4 regions of the Bradyrhizobium sp. CIR18 genome follow, and region 4 is predicted to be linked to each of the others. Evidence: predicted binding sites of a transcription regulator. Region 4 holds the regulator's gene; each other region holds the start of a gene.
What was found. The regulator LexA, encoded in region 4, represses DNA repair genes until DNA is damaged. The targets are predictions, from matches to a motif close to TGTTCNNNNTGTGTTCNG.
Positions count from the first base shown of each region.

Region 1: a site for LexA is predicted at 1,804-1,821, ahead of GGD65_RS37335 (PA0069 family radical SAM protein). Genes of this name have one in related genera too.
Region 2: a site for LexA is predicted at 1,641-1,658, ahead of GGD65_RS24055 (ribonuclease T2 family protein). Genes of this name have one in related genera too.
Region 3: a site for LexA is predicted at 1,980-1,997, ahead of GGD65_RS02670 (single-stranded DNA-binding protein). Genes of this name have one in related genera too.

Region 1 covers NZ_JACIHF010000023.1:25,396-29,605, forward strand. Annotated here, with positions in the region: gene GGD65_RS37325 (ribonuclease HII) at 1-62, opposite strand, end outside; gene GGD65_RS37330 (VOC family protein) at 136-591, opposite strand; gene GGD65_RS37335 (PA0069 family radical SAM protein) at 616-1,782, opposite strand; gene GGD65_RS37340 (phosphoketolase) at 1,993-4,210, shown strand, end outside.
Region 2 covers NZ_JACIHF010000008.1:77,987-82,196, reverse strand. Annotated here, with positions in the region: gene GGD65_RS24075 (ATP-binding protein) at 1-51, shown strand, start outside; gene GGD65_RS24070 (DUF3617 family protein) at 63-593, opposite strand; gene GGD65_RS24065 (hypothetical protein) at 638-937, opposite strand; gene GGD65_RS24060 (hypothetical protein) at 1,122-1,583, shown strand; gene GGD65_RS24055 (ribonuclease T2 family protein) at 1,705-2,397, shown strand; gene GGD65_RS24050 (23S rRNA (adenine(2030)-N(6))-methyltransferase RlmJ) at 2,572-3,432, shown strand; gene GGD65_RS24045 (cold-shock protein) at 3,698-3,913, shown strand; gene GGD65_RS24040 (outer membrane protein) at 4,025-4,210, opposite strand, start outside.
Region 3 covers NZ_JACIHF010000001.1:541,663-545,872, forward strand. Annotated here, with positions in the region: gene gyrA (DNA gyrase subunit A) at 1-970, opposite strand, end outside; gene GGD65_RS02670 (single-stranded DNA-binding protein) at 1,327-1,824, opposite strand; gene GGD65_RS02675 (outer membrane protein) at 2,273-3,022, shown strand; gene GGD65_RS02680 (outer membrane protein) at 3,258-3,932, shown strand; gene GGD65_RS02685 (outer membrane protein) at 4,146-4,210, shown strand, end outside.
Region 4 covers NZ_JACIHF010000001.1:659,672-663,881, reverse strand. Annotated here, with positions in the region: gene GGD65_RS03240 (GAF domain-containing protein) at 1-146, opposite strand, end outside; gene GGD65_RS03235 (hypothetical protein) at 365-799, opposite strand; gene lexA (transcriptional repressor LexA) at 1,328-2,029, opposite strand; gene glp (gephyrin-like molybdotransferase Glp) at 2,205-3,416, opposite strand; gene GGD65_RS03220 (hypothetical protein) at 3,644-3,850, opposite strand; gene GGD65_RS03215 (HAD family phosphatase) at 4,020-4,210, opposite strand, start outside.

The DNA.
Region 1 (4,210 bases), on a different contig from region 4:
TTCTTTGGCGCGTCTTTGGCCGGTGTCGTGGCGGATGTCTTGGCGGACTTGTCCCGAATCATGGCGGGGATCGTGCGCAAGCGGCCCGGCCGGCGCAACCGGGAACCCCGCGCAATTCCCGTTATTCAGGCCGCCCTATTCCGCCAGATGCACCCGCCGGTCCTCGCCGACCTCGATGCCGGGTGCGACCACGACCTCCCAGGGATGGCCGTCGGGATCGGCAAAATAACCGGAATAGCCGCCATAATGGGTCTCGTGCGCGGCCTTCACCAGCTTTGCCCCCTTGCCGAGGGCAAAGGCCAGCACCGCATCGACCTCCTCTCGGGTCCGACAGTTCCAGGCGATGGTGATGCCGCGGAAGGTCGATGGCCTCGGCCGGTCCGGCAACGTCGCGTCGGCCGAGAGCTGATCCCAGGGATACAGCGCGAGCACCGGGCCACCGGTATCGTAGAAAGCGACGGCCTCGCCGGTCGCCTTTAGCCGGCGCGCAAAACCGAGCGCGTCGTAAAAAGCGATGCTGGCACGGATATCGCTGACGCCAAGCGTGATGACAGTGAGCCGCGGCACCGGCGGGTGAAGTTCCTTGACCATGCGACGCCTCTTCCACTTCCCCGATCAGAACAGGCTGAGCTGATCGCCGTTCCGCTTCGGCCGCGCAAAGTGATCGGTCGTCAGCTTGGAGCGCCGTTTGTTGAGGCCGAGCCTGTCGCAGGCGATCTCGAAGCGGCGGCCGATGGTCCAGGCCATTGGTCCCGTGCCCTTCATCCGTTCGCCCCATTTCGCATCGTAGTCGCGGCCGCCGCGCATGTCGCGGATCAGCGTGAAGACGTGGCGATAGCGGTCGGGATAGTTCGCCATTAGCCATTCGCGGAAGAGATCGCGCACCTCCAGCGGCAGCCGCAGCAGCACATAGGAGGCTTCCTTGACGCCGGCATGGGCGGCAGCATCGAGGATGCGCTCGATCTCGGAATCGTTCAGCGCGGGGATCACGGGCGCAACCATCACCGTGGTGGGAATGCCGGCGTCCGAGAGCTGCTTCAGCGCCTCCAGCCGCTTCGGCGGCGTCGAGGCGCGCGGCTCCATGGTGCGCGCGAGCTTCGGATCGAGCGAGGTGACGGAGATCGCGACCTTGGCGAGGTTGCGCTTGGCCATCCGCGCGAGAATATCGATGTCGCGCACCACCAGCGCCGACTTGGTGACGATGCCGACGGGATGGCCGGCACCCTCGAGAACCTCGAGGATGCCGCGCATGATTTTGCGCTCGCGCTCGATCGGCTGATAGGGATCGGTGTTGGTGCCGATCGCGATCATCCGGGGCTCATAGCCAGTCGCGGCGAGCTCTTTCTCCAGCAGCGCCGGCGCCTCGGGCTTGACGAACAGCTTTGACTCGAAGTCGAGCCCGGGCGACAGGCCGAGATAGGCATGGGTCGGCCGCGCGAAGCAGTAGACGCAGCCATGCTCGCAGCCGCGATAGGGATTGATCGAGCGGTCGAAGCCGATATCGGGGGAATCGTTGCGGGTGATCACCTTGCGCGAGGTGTCGACCCCGACAATGGTCTTGAACGGCGGCAGCTCTTCCAGGCTCTGCCAGCCGTCGTCGAAGGCGACGCGCGCCTCGGCCTCATAGCGGCCGCTGGCATTCGACTGTGCCCCCCGCCCTCGCCTGCGTGCGCGGTCGATGGCGACGCCAAGCTCTGGAAAGTCAGAGTCCACACCCGCCGGCTCGGAGGGCGCCTTGACCGGCGGGTGTTTGAGAGCATGAGAGGATGCTGCTGGACTCATGAAGCCAAGATAGCACGCAAAAGGAACAAATCAAGAACACAAACAAAAAATGGGAAAACAACCCCATGCACAGTAGCCGCCCAAATTTCGGGCGCGGTCCTTTGACCTCACGCAACACACCCGTCGCAACGATTTCGTTTGATGCCGGCCAGGGATCAATCGTCGCGGAACAATGTTGGTGACGATCGCCGGGTGAAGGTCAGCAGGAACATGACAAATCAACAACAATCGGCCGCGGCAAGCAGCAACCTCGACCTCCTCGATCGCTACTGGCGCGCCGCGAACTACCTCTCCGTCGGGCAAATCTACCTGCTCGACAATCCGCTGCTGCGCGAGCCCTTGCAGGCCGAGCACATCAAGCCGCGTCTGCTCGGTCATTGGGGCACGACGCCCGGCCTGAACTTCATCTACGCCCATCTCAACCGCGTCATCCGCGCGCTGGATGTCAGCGTGCTCTATGTCTGCGGTCCCGGCCATGGCGGGCCGGGCATGGTCGCCAACACCTATCTGGAAGGCAGCTACAGCGAGATCTATCCCGACATCGCGCGCGACACGGACGGATTGCGCAAGCTGTTCAGGCAGTTCTCCTTTCCCGGCGGCATTCCGAGCCACGCGGCGCCGGAAACGCCGGGCTCGATCCACGAGGGCGGCGAGCTCGGCTACGCGCTGGTGCACGCCTACGGTGCGGCGCTGGACAATCCCGACTTGATCGTGGCTTGCGTGGTCGGTGACGGCGAAGCGGAAACCGGCCCGCTCGCGGCCTCCTGGCACTCTAACAAGTTCCTGAACCCCGCGCATGACGGCGCGGTGCTGCCGATCCTGCATCTGAACGGCTACAAGATCGCCAACCCGACCGTGCTCGGGCGGATGCGGGACAGCGAGATCCGCGATCTGTTCCGCGGGTTCGGCCACGAGCCGCTGTTCGTCGCGGGCGACGATCCCAAATTGATGCATCAGGCCATGGCGGATGCGCTCGACGTTGCGCTCGCCAGCATCCGCTCGATCCAGCAGCACGCCCGCGACGGCCGCAAGGCAGTCGAGCGGCCGCGCTGGCCGATGATCGTGCTGCGCAGCCCGAAAGGCTGGACCGGCCCGAAAGAGGTCGACGGCAAGAAGGTCGAGGGTTTTTGGCGCGCGCATCAGGTGCCGGTGGCGGGCTGTCGCGAGAACCCGGCGCACCTCAAAGTGCTCGAAAACTGGATGCGCAGCTACGAACCCGAAAAGCTGTTCGACCAGAGCGGCGCGCTCATTCCAGAACTTCAGGCGCTCGCGCCCGAAGGCATTCGCCGCATGGGCGCCAACCCGCATGCCAATGGCGGCCTGCTCAAGAAGGAGCTGAAGCTGCCAGACTTCCGCAGCTTCGCCATCGAGGTGCCGCAGCCCGGCGGCGTCGCAGCCGAAGCGACGCGCGAGCTCGGCAAATTCCTGCGCGATGTCATCCGCCTCAACGCGAAGGAGCGCAATTTCCGCATCATGGGCCCGGACGAGACCGCGTCAAACCGGCTGGACGCCGTGTTCGAGGAGACCGAGCGGGTCTGGATGGAGCCGATCGAGCCTTACGACGTGCACCTCGCGCAGGACGGCCGCGTCATGGAAGTCTTGAGCGAGCATCTCTGCCAAGGCTGGCTCGAGGGCTATCTGCTCACCGGACGCCACGGCTTCTTCTCCTGCTACGAGGCCTTCATCCACATCGTGGATTCCATGTTCAACCAGCACGCCAAATGGCTGAAGGTCACGCGCGATCTGCCATGGCGGCGCCCGATCGCCTCGCTCAATTATCTCCTGACCTCGCATGTCTGGCGGCAGGACCATAACGGCTTCAGCCATCAGGATCCCGGCTTCGTCGATCTCGTCGCCAACAAGAAGGCCGATATCGTTCGCATCTACTTCCCGCCGGATGCCAACGCGCTGCTGTGGATCGCCGACCATTGCCTGCGGACCTATAACCGCATCAACGTGATCGTTGCCGGCAAGCAGCCGGCGCCGCAATGGCTCTCGATGCAGGAAGCAGCCACGCATTGCGATGCCGGCATCGGCATCTGGACATGGGCCGGGACGGAGGATGCAGGCCGTGAGCCCGACGTGGTGATGGCCTGCGCCGGGGACGTGCCGACGCTGGAGACGCTCGCCGCTGTCGACCTCTTGCGCAAGGCGCTGCCGGACCTGAAGATCCGCGTCGTCAACGTCGTCGACCTCATGACGCTGCAACCCAGGGATCAGCATCCTCATGGGCTTTCGGACCGCGACTTCGACAGCCTGTTCACGACGGACAAGCCCGTCATCTTCGCCTATCACGGCTACCCCTATCTGATCCACCGCCTGACCTATAACCGCACCAACCATGCCGGCCTGCATGTGCGCGGCTTTGCCGAGGAAGGCACCACGACGACGCCCTTCGACATGGTCGTGCTCAACGAGCTCGACCGCT
Region 2 (4,210 bases), on a different contig from region 4:
GGCGACAGCCCGATGGGGGGACTAAGGGCGAGCGTCAGGATACCAGTGTAGCCGCCGTAGCCCTACTTCGGCAGCAGCGCCTTCAGCTTATCCATGTCGCGCACGTTCATCTTGAAGCCGCCGGGCATCACGATGTCGCCGGGCTTCTGGTCCGGCTTGCAGGACCCGAGCCATTTGGCTTGCAGCGTCATGGTGGTATCGCGCCCCGCAGCGCCGGCGACACCGCCTTGCGCGTGCGAGGAGGTCTTCACCGTATAGGCCGAGTTGAAATCGCCGGTGATCTCGGCATGCGAGGTCGTGCTGACGCCGGCGACGCTGCATTCGGAATCGCTGACATAGCCGGTCGCGGTCTTCTTGATCTCCTGCTTGGCGCAGATCTGCTTGGCCATCGGGGAGACGTTGTTGCTCATCTCCTTGTCGACGGTCTCGTCGGTGCAGTGCTGCATGGTCATCTCGGGCACGGGCGAGCCTGATGTGACCAGCTTCATCTCCCAAAGACCGGCCTTGCGGACCGGCAGGTCGTCGGCGCACGCCACGCTTGCAGACAACGCAAGGCAAAGGGTCGAGCCGAGCAAAGCGAGTTTGCGCGTCATGTGAGAGGCTCCCGGCTGAGAAATTGCAGGCCTGCGACAGCGCCTCAATAGAGCGTGCGGATCGGCTGGTCGGCGGCGCCATAAGGCACCCAGCGGCAGGAGAACGAGATGTAACCGCCCTCATAGGCCTGCACCGCCAGGAATTTCACGACCTTGCCGTAGCGCGCGCAGTGATCGACCGCGGCCTGCCGGGCATCGACCTGGGTGGCCATCGAATAGGCGATGATGCCGCCGGTGTCATTGCCCTTGAACGGCGGCACATAGTCAGCGCGCGCCGACTGGCTCGCCATCATACCCGAGACAACCAGGCTGGCGAGAAGACCCGCGGCCGCAATGATTCGCATTCCCGTCACTCCAATTGGCTGGCGGGCAGTTTACGGTGCCGGGAGGGAAGTGGAAAGAACCCAAGCCTGCCAACCACGAAGTTGTGGTCAACTCCTGGCGAAGTGTTGCCGCGCTGCACTTGACCTCCCCCAGCCTTCGCGGCACCGTCCAACCTTCGCAAGACTTTAGCTGTCCGGATTGACCATGCGCGCCCCCTTCCTGAAATTGCTCCGCTATGCCGCCGTGCTCGGCCTCATGTTCGGAGCGATGTCGCTCGGTGAGGCCAGGGCCGCCAATCCGCTGGAGCTGAACTTCTGGCTGAGCGGCCCGCGCTATGACGGCGCCGTCGCCGATTGCGACCGGGCGCTGCCGACCATCGCCACCCAGTTCTGGGAAAAGGAAAGCACGTTCTGGAATTCCTCGTTGAGGATCACCAGCTTCGCCGCCGTTCGCGAGACCGCATTCCGGCCCTGGCAGTCCGACAATATTCCCCGCCGCTATTGCACCGGCGAGGCCATGCTCAATGACGGCAAGGTGCGCAAGGTGCACTTCTCGATCATCGAGGATGGCGGCTTCGCCGGCTATGGCAACGGCGTCGAATGGTGCGTGGTCGGGCTCGACCGCAACTGGGCCTATAATCCGGCCTGCCGCGCCGCCAAGCCCTGAGCAGGAAGCCCTGATTCGAGATGATCGAAGGCGCCGAACGGCGGTCGCCCCGAATTTTGTTCTTGAAATGTTCCCATCGCCTGCTAGGCTTCCTCGCACAGTCTAGTTGAGGGGCGTCGCCATGTTTCATTCCAGATTGCATTCGTTCTCCCGTCTCGTGATCTCCCTGACCCTTGCCGCCGGACTGGCCTTGCTCGCCGGTGGCGCGAACGCCCAGGACAAGCGGCAGAACGCGCCCGGCGAATTCGACTTCTATGTACTGTCGCTGTCGTGGTCGCCCTCGTTCTGCGAGGAGGCCGCCGAGCGTGGCGGCCGGTCGCAGATCCAGTGCAGCGGTCGGCCCTACGCCTTCGTGGTGCATGGGCTGTGGCCGCAATATGAGACCGGCTTCCCGGAATATTGCCAGCGGCCCGCACCGCGGCTGAACCGCAGCATCGTCTCCTCGATGCTTGATCTGATGCCGGCGCCGGGCCTGATCTTCAACGAATGGGACAAGCACGGCACCTGCTCGGGCCTCGAGGGCCGCAGCTATTTCGAGACGATCCGCAAGGCGCGCGCTGCGATCAAGATCCCGGCCGAATATCTCGATTTGTCTCAGGCCAAGACCGTGGCACCGGCGGAGGTCGAGGAAGCCTTCATCAAGGCCAATCCGGGGCTGGGCAATGCCGCCGTCTCGGTCACCTGCAACCGGACGCGGCTGTCCGAGGTCCGTATCTGCCTCAGCAAGGACCTGCAATTCCGCGCTTGCGACGAGATCGAACGCCGCACCTGCCGCCGCGATCAGGTGACGATGCCGCCGATCAGGGGCGGATAGGATTTGTTCGCCCCCATTCCGGGGCGCGCGGAGCGCGAACGATGATGCGCATTTGCGCATCTGAGAATCCATCCAGCAGCATGCGCCGTGGCGAAATGGATTCCGGGCTCGGTGCCATGCACCGCCCGGAATGACAGCAGTTACTTTCGGCGCGTGATGTCGTAACTCTTCGCCATGAATTACCGCCACGCCTTCCACGCCGGCAACTTCGCCGATGTCATCAAGCACATCGTGCTGGCGCGCATCATCACCTATCTGCAGGACAAGCCGGGGGCGTTCCGCGTCATCGACACCCATGCCGGCGCCGGCCTCTACGATCTCGACAGCGACGAGGCGCGCCGGGGCGGCGAATGGCTGACCGGAATCGCGCGGCTGATGCAGGCGCGCCTCTCGAACGAGACCCTCGCGCTGGTACAACCCTATCTCGATATCGTCCGCGCCTTCAATCCCAAGGGTGAGCTCAAGGCCTATCCAGGCTCGCCGTTGATTGCGCGCGGCCTGCTCCGGCCGCAAGATCGGATCATCGCATGCGAGCTGGAGCCGAAGGCGCGGAAAGCGCTGATCGACGTGCTGCGCCGCGACGAACAGGCCCGCGTGGTCGACCTCGACGGCTGGATGGCGCTGCCGGCTTTCGTGCCGCCGAAGGAGCGGCGCGGCCTCGTGCTGATCGATCCGCCCTTCGAGGCCAAGGACGAGTTCGAGCGGCTGGGCGAAGCCTTCTCCACTGCCTTCGCGAAATGGCCAACCGGCATCTATGTCATTTGGTATCCCGCCAAGAATCGGCGCGCCACCGACACACTGGTTCAAACGGTGGCGCGGCTCGCATCTGCAGCAAAACCGCCGGGAAATTGTCTGCGCCTCGAGTTCAGCGTCGCGCCTCAGCTCGACGGCGGAGCTCTCGCCTCCACCGGGCTCCTGATCGTCAATCCGCCCTACACGCTGCAGGGCGAGCTCAAGACGATCCTGCCCGAGCTGGAAATGCCGCTCGGCCAAGGTGGTGCTGCCAGATTCCGATTGGAGGTGCCCAAGCCTTAAAGCCAGCCCGTAACACTCCGGCATTCTTGGGAAAAATATGCAGGAGCGGTAGTCAATCTGCAGAGAACCGTATTATGCTGTTTCCGTGACTGGCTTTACGTTCCGCTTCCGCGAATGGTTGCGGCGGAGTGAAGGCCTAAGAAAGATCCGGCCGGACCGCCAGCGGTCCGCCCAAGGATGGCCAGCTCCCGGGCTCCGTAGTGCCCCGTCATGTCGTGACGTGAGTCTGCGTTGCGGCGGAGGAGCAATGAGGGGGAGTTTCCCGATGGCCATGACGGGAACGGTTAAGTTTTTCAACGGCGAACGCGGCTACGGTTTCATCAAGCCTGACGACGGCGGCCGCGACGTCTTCGTACATATTACTGCTGTGGAGCGGGCCGGACTGAAGGACCTTGCGGAAGGACAGCGTATTACTTTCGAAGTCGAACCCGACAAGAAGGGGAAGGGACCGAAGGCGGTCAATCTGGTCATCCTCTCCTAGCGGGCCTGACGCACAACATTCGGCGCAATACTTGGCGCAAAAATACTTGGCAAAAAAATCCCGGCCGCGAGCGGCCGGGAGGTTATGGTCCGGTATTTTTTTCTTCAGCTATCAGAAGCGATAGTTCACGCCTGCGCGCACAACGCTGGCGCTATAGCCGTTTGACACCCCTGTAATTGCGAACTGTGTCGTCGACAGATCGATGTAGAGATATTCCAGCTTGGCGCTCCAGTTCGGGGCCAGACCGACTTCCGCACCGGCGCCGATGGTCCAGCCGGCGGTGGTGTGCGATTCCGT
Region 3 (4,210 bases), 120 kb from region 4:
CATCCGGCACGGCGTCGCGCTTCAATTCGATGACGACGCGGTAGCCTTCGCGATCCGATTCATCGCGCAGGTCGCCGATGCCCTCGATCTTCTTTTCCTTCACCAGCTCGGCGATGCGCTCGACCATCGTCGCCTTGTTCACCTGGTAGGGAATCTCGGTGATGATGAGCGCCTCACGCTCCTTGCGGATGGTCTCGATCGCGACCTTGCCGCGCATGACGATCGAGCCGCGGCCGAGGTGATAGGCGGAGCGGATGCCCTGCCGTCCGAGAATGACGCCGCCGGTCGGGAAATCCGGTCCGGGCACGATGTTGATGAGCTCGTCGATGGTGAGCGCGGGGTTGTCGATCAGCGCGACGCAGGCGTCGATGACCTCGCCGAGATTGTGCGGCGGGATATTGGTCGCCATGCCGACCGCGATGCCGCCGGCGCCGTTGACGAGAAGGTTCGGGAACTTGGCCGGCAAGACCGACGGTTCGGTCTCGTTGTTGTCGTAGTTCGGCTGGAAGTCGACAGTGTCCTTGTCGATGTCGGCCAGCAGGGCCAGCGCGGCCTTGGTCAGGCGCGCTTCGGTGTAACGATAGGCAGCCGGGGGATCGCCGTCGACCGAGCCGAAATTGCCCTGGCCGTCGATCAACGGCACGCGCATCGAGAAGTCCTGCGCCATGCGGACCATGGCGTCGTAAATCGACTGGTCGCCGTGCGGGTGATACTTACCGATGACGTCACCGACCACGCGGGCGGATTTGACGTACTTCTTGTCGGGCGTGTGCCCCTGCTCGTTCATCGAGAACAGGATGCGGCGGTGCACCGGCTTCAGACCGTCCCGGGCATCAGGCAGCGCCCGCGCCACGATCACGCTCATGGCGTAATCGAGATAGGACTTCTTCATCTCCTCGAAGATGGAGACGGGGCGAATATCCGAGGGTTGCCCCGGCTGGTCGCCGGGCTTGTCGTCGTCGTCAGCCAAGGGGAAATCCGGTGAGGTTTTATCTGGGAATCATATAGCGCATCGAGACCCTGATAACCACCCTCGCAGGCTTCAGGGAAGCGCTTTTTCCGCTTATTTTTCCAATAGCTTACGGCCTTAAGGGGAGCGTCTCGGAGGGACCGGGAACAGGCCTTCCGAAATCGCCTCTGGGACCCCTGTCGATCGCGCGTCAACGCGCCCTTCGACGCGATTGCGCTGGGCAATCCGAGTTCAACCCAAACATGAAGCGGGCCCGGAAAACCCGAGCCCTTCCTGCCGATTAGTAAGGTTTGCTGACACGAAATGAGAAGGCGCCGCTCAGCCGGCCAGCGCCCCCTCATCGTCCCGGTCCGTGCTCAGAACGGGATGTCGTCGTCCATGTCGCTGTTGCGGCCACCGCCGCCGGCGGCGACGGGACGGCGCGGTGCGCTGCTGACGGGCCCGGAGGAACCGAAATCGCCGCCCGGCTCGTCGCCGAAGCTGCCGCCTCCTCCGCCGCCGCCACGGCCATCGAGCATCGTGAGCGTCGAATTGAAGCCCTGGAGCACGACCTCGGTCGAGTACTTCTCGACGCCGCTCTGGTCGGTCCATTTGCGAGTCTGGAGCGCGCCCTCGATGTAAACCTTCGCGCCCTTCTTCAGGTATTGCTCGGCGACCTTGCAGAGCCCTTCATTGAAGATCACGACGCGATGCCACTCGGTCTTTTCCTTGCGCTCGCCGCTGTTCTTGTCGCGCCAGGTCTCGGAGGTGGCGATGCTCAGATTCGCGATCGGCCGCCCGTCCTGGGTGCGGCGGATTTCAGGATCCTTGCCGAGATTTCCAACCAGAATGACCTTGTTGACGCTTCCCGCCATCGCCGCTCTCCACTCCGAATGCCACTGAATTTCCTAAGGCCGAGCGCGCTGCCCGCGTTCCTCTGCGCCCTGTTAAGGCGACCCTATACGCTTGCAGGGGCTGATCAGCCCATCACCCCCGAGGTTATCCCCACATATAGCACCGACCGGCGATCTGTTCCAGATTTGTTCCTTCAGAAATCGCCGCCAAATGTGGAGACGCGATGGCATCCAGATGGCGCTGCGATGGCAATCGGGATGGAACCAAATCGGGTTCCCGTGAACGGCAAAAACTACTTAACATTCATTAAGTTAGAGGTAGGTCGATTACATCCAACTGTTGCACTCCGGGCACGGACTCTGCCGCAGAATCGAGCTATCGTCGTGCCTGGAATTGATGCAATGGGCCTCGCGCCTGATCGTCCGCCTTGGGGAACTCAGAGAGGCGGACACGACTGGGGAGATTACAGTGAAGAAGATTTTGTTTGGCTTCGCCGGCGCGGTTGCGCTGACCCTCTCGGCTCCGGCCGGTGCTGCGGATCTCGCAGCGCGTCCCTATACAAAGGCGCCGGTCGCGCCCCCCGCTCCGATCTATACCTGGACCGGCTTCTACCTCGGTGTGCAGGGCGGTGGTGCCTGGGGCCGCAGCGACGAAACCTTCTTTGGCGGTCCGAATACGGCGCTCTTTGCGGGAAGTCAGAACTACGACACCACCGGCGGCTTTGTCGGTGGCGTGGTCGGCTACAACTGGCAGGCGGCCAACTGGGTGTTCGGCATCGAGGGCGACTATCATTGGGCTGACATCAACGGTCGTTCGGCCGAGATCAATGCCGGCCTCGGCGACACCTATTTCACGAGAATCCGCGGTTTCGGCGACATCAAGGGCCGTCTCGGCTACTCGACCGGCCCCGCTCTCTTCTTCGTCAGCGGCGGCGCTGCGGTCGGCGACATTCAGCATCGCTACGATGGCGTCCCCGGAAACGTCTTCATCCAGAACAACACCCGCTGGGGTTGGACCGTCGGCGCCGGCGCGGAATACATGTTCGCTCCGAACTGGTCGGCCAAGGTCGAATACAACTATATCGATTTCGGCAAGAGCACGATTCAGTACAGCCCCGTCGTGACCAACCGGTCCGAGTGGACCGATACCGTCCACACGGTCAAGGCAGGCGTGAATTATCACTTCAACTGGGGTGCGCAGGGCGTCGCGCGGTACTGATATCCCTCTGACATCATTGACGTTTAAGGCCGGCCTCGCGCCGGCCTTTTTCGTTTGGCGAGACATGAACGGGGGGCAATAAGTCAGTAACCATCACCTTTTCGACCGATGTGGCTTTTCGGAGACACAACTTGCGGCTTTAGTGGTGTAAGCACGGCGTTAGTTGGGCCGTTGAGTCCGCTGCCCTTCCGGTCAGGAAGGCAACAACAGAAACTGGGACTGGGATTAGTTGAAAATGAAGAAGGTTTTGTTGGCTTCGGCCTGTTTGTTCGCTCTCGCTGCGCCCGCTTCGGCGGCCGACCTCGCAGCCCGCCCCTACACCAAGGCTCCGATCGCTCCGGCGGCTGCCGTCTACAACTGGACCGGCTTCTATCTCGGTATCGTCGGTGGCGGCGCCTGGGAAAACGCTTCCGGCGACCCGAAGATGAAGGGTGGCTTCGTCGGCGGCACCGCCGGCTACAACTGGCAGGCCGGCAACGTCGTGTTCGGCATCGAGGCCGATGGTTCCTGGGCTGACGTCAGCGCCTCGGCGACTGCTCTCGGCATCACCGTGTCGTCCAAGACCGACGCGCTCGGCACCGTCCGCGGCCGCATCGGCTGGGCCGTCAACAACGTGCTGTTCTACGGCACCGGTGGTTACGCCTGGATCGACAACAAGGTCAGCGTCAGCGCGCTCGGCGTGACTGTCTCCGACAGCAAGTTCCACTCGGGCTGGACCGTCGGCGCCGGCGTCGAGGCGTTCTTCGCTCCGCAGTGGTCGGTCAAGGGCGAGTACCTCTATCGCAGCCTCGGCGGCGAGACCTACTTCTCCGGTCTCGGCGCTCCGGTCACCACCGGCACGCTCAACTTCCACACCGTGCAGGTCGGCGTGAACTATCACTTCGGCGCCCCCGTGGTCGCCAAGTACTAAGCTACACTTCAACGCCTCGCGTTACGAAAGGCCGGCCTCGCGCCGGCCTTTTTGTTTTTTGCGCGCCAACCGGCCCGCTCGCGTTTTCGCAGAGATGTGGCCCCCGGGTGACACAACCTTTGGCTTTAATGGTGTAAAGCAATGACATTATAGGTCCGCTGGCTCTTCCGCTTTTCGGAAGTCCAGAAAGAGAAACGGAACTGGGGAATGGATATGAAGAAGCTTTTGCTGGCTTCGGCCAGCTTGTTCGCACTTAGCGCGTTGGCACCCGCCTCGGC
Region 4 (4,210 bases):
AGCCCCTCGTCATATCCGAAGTGCAGCTCTTCGCTGACGGCCTTGAACGCGGACAGCCCTTCATCGTAGAGGCCGCCGCCAAATTCCAGCCGCATGCGCGTCCGGTCAGGCACCCAGAGTTCAACGACGCGAATGAAGGTTTTCATCGAGCGTGTCCGCCGCCTCAAACCACGACAGCATCGGTCATTTGGCTGCGGAGCGGACGTTTAAAATTCAGGCAGCACGGCTCAAACTTCGTGCGGCGACGAGGCGAGGCGGCGGCGCTCGCCGATCGAATTTCATGAAACAAAAACCCACCGGGCTCGCCGGCCTCGGCCGGCGACGGCATTTCAATCCTGGCCCTCGGCCTATCGGGCGGAGGGCGTCAGCCGATCGGCAGTCGTGTGACCGTCGGGCGACTGTCGGCGATGATCTGCGGCTTGTGCTCGCGCTCGCCGATCGGCTGGGTCACCGGCAGTTGCAGCACGGTTGCGCGCTGGCCTTCGACCAGTTGCGTCACCAGCACGGATTTGCCGTCCGGGAATTCGATCGCGTCATGATGGCGATCGGGAATGTGCGGATCGATCTTGCCGAACTTGCCGACGCGGGAGTTGACGGTGCGCGTCCAGATCCAGCGGTTGTCGTAACGGACGTCGTCGGCGAAGGCGAGCTCCGTCCCCGGCAGCAGGCAGACCGCGACGGAGAGATCGGCTTCGGAGGCGAAGCCGCGCGTCGAGGTGCCGCGGAATGTTGTCGTAACGATCGTCTCGCCGACTTCTGCGGGGCGCGTCGCGACGGCATGCAGGCTGTAGTCACACATCGGGTGCTCCTCAATGCAGAGATAGCGACCCGCACCTCTTTCGGAGGCGCAGGCCCCTACCAGAGTGGAAGCACGTGACGGTCTGCTCGGTTGTAGGCAAATCTGCGGCTGGGATCCGCGAGCCCCGATCACATTATCTTTTCCATCTTTTCCGAATTTGTTAGGAACAAAGTCGGCTTCCGTGCATTTGGCAGCCGCGTCTCGACAACCGCGCGTGTCAACGACCGGCGGAGTGATGCGGTTGCGCGGCAACGCGATGCTGGTGATGCGATCAGCGTTGCTGCGGCTGCACTCAAACGAGCTGCGCATTTGGGCCGTCCCCCCTCGAACTCGAAAGGCCGCGAAGCGATGTTGCGTCGCGCGGCCTGCCGAGGATGTCGCGAAAGGAGGAGGGGCCGGACAATCTGTGCGATACCAGAAAGACTATCCAGCCGGAGCGGACCGTTATCCGCTCCAATCTCTGATCGGCGAGGCCGATCGAAGGCGCGCGCGAGGCGCTAAAGACTTCGGTATCGAGTACTTCCGGTATCAGTACTTGCGATAAAGCCCGATCAGCTTGCCCTGAATCTTCACGCGGTTCGGCGGCAGGATGCGCACCTCATAAGCGGCATTGGCGGGCTCCAGCGCGATCGAGGCGCCGCGGCGGCGGAAGCGCTTGAGCGTGGCCTCCTCGTCGTCGATCAGTGCCACCACGATGTCGCCGGTATCGGCGCTCTCGTTGCGCTGGATCAGCGCCATGTCGCCGTCGAGGATGCCGGCCTCGACCATGGAATCACCGCGCACTTCGAGCGCGTAATGCTCGCCGGAGCCGAGCATGTCGGGCGGCACGCTGATCGTGTGGCTGCGGGTCTGCAAAGCCTCGATCGGAGTACCGGCCGCGATGCGGCCCATCACGGGCACCGCAACGGGTCGCTCGCCCTCGTCCGCGGACGGGCTGGAGCTCGCGCGTAGCTTGCCGAGATTGCCCTCGATGACGCTTGGCGTGAAGCCGCGTCGGTTGCCGGCGGCAGCCTGGAGCTCCGGCAGCTTGATCACTTCAATGGCCCGGGCGCGGTTGGGCAGGCGGCGGATGAAGCCGCGCTCCTCGAGCGCGGTGATCAGGCGATGGATGCCTGACTTCGAGCGTAGGTCGAGCGCATCCTTCATCTCGTCGAAGGACGGCGGCACGCCGCTTTCCTTCAAGCGCTCGCTGATGAACCGCAGAAGCTCGTATTGTTTGCGCGTTAACATCTCGAACAAAGTCCCCCGGTTGATGTCGTTCGATTCCGAGACGATGAGTTCAGCGATAAGCCGCTACATCTCGAAACAAATCATGAACGGACACTATATGTTCGATATGTGTTCCGCAACTGCTTAATTTACCGTGAACAGAACGAAACTCACGGAATGCGTGTGGCGGCGCAGTTCAGACGGGGAGCCGCAGCACCTCGCAGGGGCTGCCGGCCTCGGCCTTCAGCGCAAACGGTGCGCGCACGAGAAGTACCTGTGCTGCAGCAAGATTCGCAAGCAGAGAGGAGTCCTGATGGCTGACGGGAAGGGCGACGAGCGCGCCATCGTCGCGCTTTTCCAGGCGCGCGCGCAGATAATCCTCGCGCTGGTCGTTGGCGCCGAGATCGCGGCCCAGCACGACGCGCTCGCGATGATGATGAATCACCGAACGGCCTGATAGCGCGCGAATCAGCGGCACCATGAACAGGAAGGCGCAGACGTAGGACGACACGGGATTGCCGGGCAGGCCGATGACGCCCATCGCCCCTAACCGCCCGTGCATCATCGGCTTGCCGGGCCGCATCGCGATCTTCCAGAACGCCATCGCGATGCCTTCGTCCTTGAGCGCCTGCTGGACCAGATCGTGGTCGCCGACCGATGCGCCTCCGGTCGTGACCAGGATGTCGGCGCCGCTTTCGCGCGCGCGGCGGATGCCGGCGGTGGTGGCCTCCAGCGTATCGGCGGCGACACCGAGGTCGATGGTCTCGGCGCCTTCGCTGCGGGCGAGCGCGTGCAGGGCATAGCCGTTGGAATAGACGATCTGGCCGTGCCCGGGCGTTGAGCCCGGCATCACCAGTTCGTCGCCGGTGGCGAGAATCGCGACCTTCGGACGGCGGCAAACGGCGAGCTGCGGGTGGTTCATTCCGGCGGCGAGGGCGAGATCGCGCTCCGTCAGACGGGTTCCCTTGCGCAGGAGAACGTCGCCCTCGCGGAAATCGACGCCGGCGGGGCGGATGTGCCGACCCACGATCGCGGCTTCCTTGATCGTTATGTGCTTGCCTTCGGCGATCGTGTCCTCCTGGATCACGACCGCATCCGCGCCGTCCGGAACGACGCCGCCGGTGAAGATCCGCACGGCTTCGCCGGCGCCGACCTTTCCCGTGAACGGACGGCCCGCCGCGACCTCACCGATCATTGTCAGCGTGGAATCCATTGTTGCCGCATCGGCCGCGCGCACGGCATAGCCGTCCATCGCCGACATCGCCTGGGGCGGCTGGGTGCGCCGCGCAGCGACGTCCTGCGCGAGCACGCGATGGTAGGCTTCGTCGAGTGAAACCATCTCTGCAGGCAGCGGCTCTGCACCCGCCAGCACCGCAGCAAGGGCGTCGGAAACCGGCATCAAGGCCACGGCGAAACTCCTGCTCGGCACGTTCGGATGAAATGTTCCGACAGTCTTCTAGCCGAGCGCGGGGGCAGAGGCAAAATGGCGGAGCGGGCAGGATTTATCCTGCCGCTTCCAGCCCAGGATGGAAGGCAGGCTCAGGCTTGGCGTGGCATGATCCAAAGAACGAGACCGATCGGCAGGAGGGTGGCCATGGCGAGGACGAGAATGACGAGCGCCACAGCCAGCATCGCTCAACTCCCGCTCGGCCGGTCCGGCCCGGCGTCCAGCGCGACGTCAGGAGCCTTCGGCCCTTGATCCTTGTCGGGCAGCGGATCGGCCTGGGATTTCAGGTCGGCGGCCTTGCTGATCAGCTTGGCGGAAAGGTCCGAATCCGAGGTGGTTCTTGCGAATTCAAGCAGGAGAGAGGCTTGCTTGGTGAGATAGGTTTTGCCCAGCACGTGCATAAGTCCGGTGTAGAAGTCCCAACGGACTCAAGAGTCCGCAAGGGGCCATTCCGTTCCCGGAACTCCGTACAAAAATACACAAAGCGCTCTGGTTCCTCATTTTGGGCAAAATTGGTTCCGGAAGACTTGGGCGACGTTGGCGTCTCCCGCTGCGCGGAGATCGTCAGATGCCCAATGCCGTCAAGGCGTTCCCGACGTCGCGCGGCGACGTCACATGCACCGCTGTCAGTCCGCGCGACCGCGCGCCTTCAACATTCTCGGCGAGATCGTCGAAGAAAACGATACGTCCTGCGGGCACGCCGATGGCGGCGACGACATGGTCGAAGGCTTCCGCATCCGGTTTGCGCAGGCCGA